DNA from 3 places in the Streptomyces sp. NPDC101237 genome. Region 2 is predicted to be linked to each of the others. Evidence: riboswitches for the same ligand, from Rfam matches in the RefSeq annotation. Region 2 holds a riboswitch; each other region holds the start of a gene.
What was found. A riboswitch is a leader RNA that binds a small molecule or an ion and turns the genes downstream of it on or off. The one in region 2 is predicted to bind cyclic di-AMP.
Positions count from the first base shown of each region.

Region 1: it holds a riboswitch for cyclic di-AMP, as region 2 does, so the genes downstream of both, ACIRQ9_RS38915 (peptidoglycan DD-metalloendopeptidase family protein) here and ACIRQ9_RS29800 (M23 family metallopeptidase) in region 2, are expected to answer to the same signal.
Region 3: it holds a riboswitch for cyclic di-AMP, as region 2 does, so the genes downstream of both, ACIRQ9_RS03710 (transglycosylase SLT domain-containing protein) here and ACIRQ9_RS29800 (M23 family metallopeptidase) in region 2, are expected to answer to the same signal.

Region 1 covers NZ_JBIWNY010000048.1:7,484-9,738, forward strand. Annotated here, with positions in the region: gene ACIRQ9_RS38910 (alpha-galactosidase) at 1-387, shown strand, start outside; cyclic di-AMP (ydaO/yuaA leader) riboswitch at 696-858, shown strand; gene ACIRQ9_RS38915 (peptidoglycan DD-metalloendopeptidase family protein) at 861-1,790, shown strand; gene ACIRQ9_RS38920 (SGNH/GDSL hydrolase family protein) at 2,029-2,255, shown strand, end outside.
Region 2 covers NZ_JBIWNY010000023.1:24,810-27,064, forward strand. Annotated here, with positions in the region: gene ACIRQ9_RS29795 (GntR family transcriptional regulator) at 1-56, opposite strand, end outside; gene ACIRQ9_RS29800 (M23 family metallopeptidase) at 244-999, opposite strand; cyclic di-AMP (ydaO/yuaA leader) riboswitch at 1,012-1,175, opposite strand; gene ACIRQ9_RS29805 (M16 family metallopeptidase) at 1,365-2,255, opposite strand, start outside.
Region 3 covers NZ_JBIWNY010000002.1:171,965-174,219, forward strand. Annotated here, with positions in the region: gene ACIRQ9_RS03705 (HAD family hydrolase) at 1-559, shown strand, start outside; gene ACIRQ9_RS03710 (transglycosylase SLT domain-containing protein) at 583-1,080, opposite strand; cyclic di-AMP (ydaO/yuaA leader) riboswitch at 1,086-1,281, opposite strand; gene ACIRQ9_RS03715 (polyprenyl synthetase family protein) at 1,979-2,255, shown strand, end outside.

The DNA of each region.
Region 1 (2,255 bases), on a different contig from region 2:
ATGGCGGGCGCTCTCGGTGTCGGCGGCGACCTCTCGCGGTGGACCGAGGAGGAGCTGGCGGAGGCGGCCCGCTGGGTGGAGCTCTACAAGGACATCCGGCCCCTGGTGCAGCGCGGCGACCAGTTCCGGCTGCGGCCGCCGGCCGGCGGGCTCAGCGCGGTGCAGTACACCCTCGGCGACGAGACCGTGGTGCTCGCCTGGCTCCAGGCCCAGAGCTACGGCGAGCCGATGCCCGCCCTGCGGCTCCAGGGGCTCGACCCGGAGGCGTCGTACGAAGACCGGGACACGGGCGAAATACTCCGCGGGGCCGTGCTGTTGCACCACGGGTTGCGCACGGAACTGCGCGGCGACCTGGATGCGACGGTTGTCCGGCTCCGTCGCATCTGAGCCATATGTCCGAAGTAGTGTTTTCATTCCGACTAGTTCTGGAATAAGCGGACGTGGTGGGACGTGCGTGAGGAGCGTCATATCCGTGACCGTCCGTCGCGCGTCATGCTCACGTAATTCCGGTGCCTTTCCGGGTGATTGACGGTCGGGGCGGGACGGGAATTCACGGAGAGTGACCGGGAATTCCCGTAACGGATCACGTGAAACCAGGACGGACGGAACCGGGCTCTTGTTCGTGTGCGTCCTGCTCGCTTACGTTCACCACGCATCCGGACGGAACGCCGAATCCTGCCGCCGACCGGAGTCCCCACACACACTCACCCGTGCCCGGCAGGAGCGGGGGACCCACCAGGTATGACCGCCTGTTCCGGTTCCCGGGACGGCTAGGGGTGTAGCCACGTCTTCCCGCGTGGCCGGGCAGCTCCAGCCCGAACCCGACAGCTCACCTCGCAGGCGCCGGAGAGGAATGTGTCATGCCCGCGAAGGGTAAGCACCGCCGTCCCAAGTCCCAGCGCCTCACGCGCTCGATGGCCGTCGCCGGAACCGGCGGCGCCGCGCTGGCCCTGCCGCTCATGGGGGCCACCGGCGCCCACGCGGCCACCACGCAGACCGTTTCCGAAAAGGCCACGCAGTCGATTCCGACCGTCGCGAAGACGGTCGCGCGGAAAGCCGCCGACCGTAATTCAGGCACCGGGAATTCCACGCACCGCGTCTACACCGTGGTGTCCGGCGACTGCCTCTCGAAGATCGCCTCCGAGCACGACGTGCCCGGCGGCTGGCAGCGGCTCTACGCCGACAACCGGCAGGCGGTCGGCGGCGACCCCTCGCTGATCCACCCCGGTCTCGAGCTCGCGCTCGGCGGCCGGCACGCCGCGGCCGACCGCCCTGACCGGGACTCCCGGCCCGAGACGCCGGCGCCCTCGCGGTCCCACGCCCCCTCGGCGCCGTCCTCGGACCCGGCGGCCTCCTCGGACGCGTCGACGACGGCCGTCTCCGGCTTCACCCTCCCGGTGACCGGCGGCACCCTCGGCACCCGCTACCACGTCGCCGGCAGCATGTGGTCCAGCGGCTACCACACCGGTGTCGACTTCGTCGTCCCGACCGGCACCCCGGTCAAGGCCGTCGGCGAGGGCACGGTCGTGACGGCCGGCTGGGGCGGCGCCTACGGCAACCAGGTCGTCATCAGGCTCGCCGACGGCTACTACGCGCAGTACGGCCACCTCTCGGCGCTCTCCGTCTCGCCCGGCCAGACCGTGACCGCCGGTCAGCGGATCGGCCTCTCCGGCGCCACCGGCAACGTCACCGGCCCGCACCTGCACTTCGAGATACGGACCACCCCGGACTACGGTTCCGACCTCGACCCGGTCGGCTACCTCCGCTCGAAGGGCGTGACCGTCGGCTGACCCGTCGACACCTCCCGTGCGCCACGCACTCCGAAGGCCGGACCCCGATCCCCGGGTCCGGCCTTCGGGCGATCGACGCGTCAACGCGCCTGATCAGGGGCTTATTCCTGGATTGGCCGACTATTTACAAGTGTCTTATATCACCGGCAGTCAACCCCTTATTACGGTCGCGTAGGTCACAGCCCGAGGTGAATCATGGTCCGACGTGGCAGACGATTCGAAGAGTGACAAGGCATCAGTGATCGGGTCGTACGTGGCGGTGGGGGACAGCTTCACCGAGGGCGTCGGCGACCCCGGCCCCGACGGGGCCTTCGTCGGCTGGGCGGACCGGTTCGCGGTCCTGCTGTCGGACCGGCGGCCCGAGGGCGACTTCGACTACACCAACCTCGCGGTGCGCGGGAAACTGCTCGACCAGATCGTGGCGGACCAACTGCCGCGAGCCGTCGAACTCGCCCCGGACCTGGT
Region 2 (2,255 bases):
CCCGCGACGATGTCGTCCCGGATCGCCGTGCATACCGACTGCGCCGGAATACGCATGTCCGACCTCCGCCTTAATCCCCGTGAAACGCCGTCGAGTGGCGTCCGTTCCGTGACTCTATTGCAATGAGCGGGAATTTCCGACGGCGGCCCTGAATCCATGCATATTTTTTGGACAGCGGGCCCGCGAAAACGACGAAAGCCCCGGCTCGGCGGCCGGGGCTTCGGAGACTCTCGTCGGAACGCGTCAGACGTTCACACCGTGCTTGCGGAGGTAGGCGACCGGGTCGACGTCCGAGCCGTACTCCGGGGTCGTCCGGGCCTCGAAGTGGAGGTGGGGGCCGGTGACGTTGCCGGTCGCGCCGGAGAGGCCTATCCGCTCGCCCGGGGTGACCTTCTGGCCCACCGAGACGCCGATCGACGACAGATGACCGTACTGGGTGTACATGCCGTCGGCCATCCTGATGACGATCTGGTTGCCGTACGAGCCGCCCCAGCCGGTGGAGACCACCGTGCCGGTGCCGACCGCGTGCACCTCGGTGCCGGAGGCGGCGTGGAAGTCGATGCCGGTGTGGGAGCCGGAGGACCAGAGCGAGCCGCCGGTCTTGTAGCCGGTGGAGACGTACGAGTCGGCGACCGGCACGACGAAGGCGTTGAGACGCTTGCGCTCGGCCTCCCGTGCCGCGCGCGCCTTCGCCTCGCGCTCCTTCTCGGCCCTGGCCGCGGCCTTCTCGCGCGCGGCCTCCTCGGCCGCCTTGCGCTCGGCGGCGGCCGTCTGCGCGGCCGCCTGGGCGTCGATCCGGTCGGCGACCGAGTCGCTGATCGTGATCACCGGGGTGAGGCCGGTCTGCTCGACGGAGTTCTCCGCGGCGAGCGCCGGGGCCGCCGAGACGGTGCCGATGACACCCGTGGTGGTGAGGGCCGCGATACCGGCGGCCTGCGCGGTGGTGCGCTTCACCCGGCCGGGACGACGGTGCTTCCCGGAGGCGCACATGAACGCCATGTAGAGGCTGGTCCTTTCCTTCCCTCTCGCCTACCGGGTTAGCTGACGGGTTCGGAGCAGGAAGGTCTCCTACGGGCCCCCTCGCGGCTCGCGCGGGCGCCCGATTCACCCCAGGGACTGCGTGGGTCCCCGGCTCCCCTGGCTCGCGCCGTACGGGGACTCGGCGATGACTGTCCGGTGCCGCGGGCGCGGCGCAGTGTCGGCGGACAGCCCGGAAGAACGTACGAGGGCGTTCTGGCAATCCTCAAACGGATCAGGGTTTTTGTCGCGTATCCCACAGGGCAGACAGGCAACCTCCGCATCAATCCGGACATTTCAGAGCCCTGGTGACCGGTGGGTCACCAGGGCTCCGGACGCGCGTGCCGCTACTCGGCGGCGACGACCGTCACTTCGCCGATGCCGAGGGCCTCGACGGGCTCCTTGATCTGCGCCGCGTCGCCGACCAGGACGGTCACCAGGTGGTCGACCGGGAAGGCGTTCACGACGGCCGCGGTGGCCTCCACGGTGCCGGTGGCGGCCAGTTGCCGGTAGAGCGTGGCCTGGAAGTCGTCGGGCAGGTGCTGCTCGACCTGGTCGGCCAGGGTGCCGGCGACGGCCGCGGCCGTCTCGTACTTGAGCGGCGCCACGCCGACCAGGTTCTGCACGGCGACGTCCCGCTCGGCGTCCGTGAGGCCCCCGGAGGCGAGGGTGCGCAGCACCGTCCACAGGTCCTGGAGCGCCGGGCCGGTGTTCGGGGTGTCCACGGAGCCGCTGATGGCGAGCATCGAGGCACCGCTGCCGTCGGGAGCCGACCGCAGCACCTGGCCGAAGGCGCGGACGCCGTAGGTGTAGCCCTTCTCCTCGCGCAGGACGCGGTCCAGGCGGGAGGTGAGGGTGCCGCCGAGGCAGTAGGTGCCGAGCACCTGGGCGGGCCAGACCCGGTCGTGCCGGTCGGCGCCGACGCGGCCGATGAGCAACTGCGTCTGGACGGCGCCGGGCCGGTCCACGATGACGACGCGGCCGGTGTCGTCGGCGCTGACCGCGGGCACCGGGCGGGGCTGGGCCGTGGAGCCGCTCCAGGCGCCCAGGGTCTCACCGAGCAGGTCGTCCAGGTCGATGCCGGTCAGGTCGCCGACGACGACCGCGGTGGCCGTGGCGGGCCGTACATACCGGTCGTAGAAGCCGCGTACGGCGGCCGCGTCGATCTTCTCGACGGTGTCCTCGGTGCCCTGGCGCGGCCGGGACATCCGCGCGGTCGCCGGGAACAGCTCCTTGTA
Region 3 (2,255 bases), on a different contig from region 2:
GCTCTGGTCGGTGACCCTGGACCGGGACCTGGCGGAGACCGCCCTGGGCAAGATCGAGGCCGAGGTCGGTCAGGTCTACGCGGCGGTCGACCAGGACGGCGTGGACGGGCTCACGCTCATCGAGCCGGGCTACCGGATGCCCCACCCCGCGCTGCCCGCGCTGCGGGTCGGCCGGCGCGACGACCTGTGGTGCGCGCCCATCAGCAAGGTGCTGCTGCGCCACCACACCCTGTCCGACGACGAACTGGCGGCGACCGCCCGCGCGGTGGTCGGGTCGCTGGCGACGGTCACCATGTCGGGACCGGGGACGGTCGAGCTGCAGCCGTGCGGGGTGACCAAGGCGACCGGCCTCGCGCTGGCCGCCGACCGGCTCGGGCTGAGCCCGGAGCGGGCGGTCGCCTTCGGGGACATGCCCAACGACGTCCCGATGTTCGACTGGGCGGCCCACGGGGTGGCGATGGCCGACGCCCATCCCGAACTCAAGACGGTGGCCGACGAGATCACCTCGTCGAACGAGGACGACGGCGTGGCCGTCGTCCTCGAACGACTTTTCGGCTGACGGCGGCGGTCAGTACGCGCCGGTCAGTACGCGCCGTGCACGTTGTCGATCGAGCCGTACCGCGCGGCGGCGTAGTTGCAGGCGGCGGTGATGTTCGCGACCGGGTCGTAGACGTCGAACGACGTGCCGTCCACGTGGTAGGTCTTGAACGTCGGGTCGATCACCTGGAGCAGGCCCTTGGACGGGATGCCCTTGGCGGCGTTGGAGTCCCAGAGGTTGATGGCACTCGGGTTGCCCGAGGACTCGCGCATCACGTTGCGGTAGATGCCGTCGTAGGTGCCCGGGATCTTCTTTTCGGCCATGATCGCGAGGGACTCGCGGATCCAGCCGTCGAGGTTGTTCGGGTACCCGGCGAGCGTCGTGGAGGCCGACGAAGCCGTCGTGGCGGTGGACGTGGCGGCGGAGGCGGCGCTCGCCCCGATGAGCGGAAGGGCGAGAACGGCCGCGCCGGTCGCCGCGACGGTGAGCCTGCGAAGGACGGAGTTGCGGCGGGTACGGCGGTGCTGGGCGACAACGGACATGGTGACGTTCCTCTCCGTCGCCTGCGAGGTGAGCTGTCGGGTTCGGGCCCGGGGAGTGCCCGGCCGCACCGCCCTGAGGCGGAGCGACTTCACCCCTAGCCGTTCCGGTACGACGTTCTTCGATGACGTCCGTCGCCCGGTCCGGCGGCTTACCTGGTTCCCCCGCTCCTGCCGTGCGAATGAACTCGTCAATGGGTCACGACGGGCGGCGGCAGGATTCGGCGTCCGCCCGGTGAGCCGGAACGTATGCGAGAGCACATGTCCGAAACAAGCGCCTGATGCCCACAAAACCTCTATTGACCTTGATCTGAGTATTATGGGGTACTTGATCCTTTGCGGTTGCCAAGCCTCAACTCCCGTGCGGCGCAAGGGAAGAAAGGGTCACCTCACCGCATGTGTGGCACCCAGGGCCACGTGACTCACTTCACGAAGAGGCAATTGCGGCGAATCGGACAATAGGGATTCATTGCATGAGCTTTTCCGGGTGTCGACGGAATAGCGGGACGCCGCGATTTGTAGGCATTGCCCCGATGGAGGCGGGTGGAGTGGCGGGCGTCACAGGTAATTCCGAGAATTGTCCGAATTGTTCTTATTCGGAATGAGAGGCCGCGCAGTGGGGTCTGCCGGCATCGACGAGCGGCGGCAGGGGTACCTCCGGTCCGGGGCACCGCGTGCCTCCGGTTCGCGACAAGATCCGGTACTTCCTGTTAAGTCATGAGATGTCAGGTCGTATCGGCTGATCAAAAACATACCGGTCGTGATCCGATAGCGCCCGGGGTGTAACGGTGGGCGCCCTCGGTGATCGAAACCTGACCGGATACGCTGACTTGAGTGATGGCAGCGACCTATCGACAAACCGTGTAAGCGCCAGTGGACACCAGCAGACAGGAGACCCCTCGTGACCGTCGGGCCGTTCGGGCTGAGCGTGCGGGACCAGGCTCTGGAAGCCGATGTCCAGGCCGGATTGACGGCTGTCGAGGAGGGCTTGCTAGAAGCCACCAAGAGTGAGGTCCCGTTCATCACGGAGGCCGCGCAGCATCTGGTGCGGGCCGGCGGGAAGCGGTTCCGGCCCCTGCTGGTGATGCTGGCCGCGCAGTTCGGCGACCCGTACGCGCCCGGCGTCGTGCCGTCGGCGGTGGTCGTCGAGCTGACCCACCTCGCCACGCTCTACCACG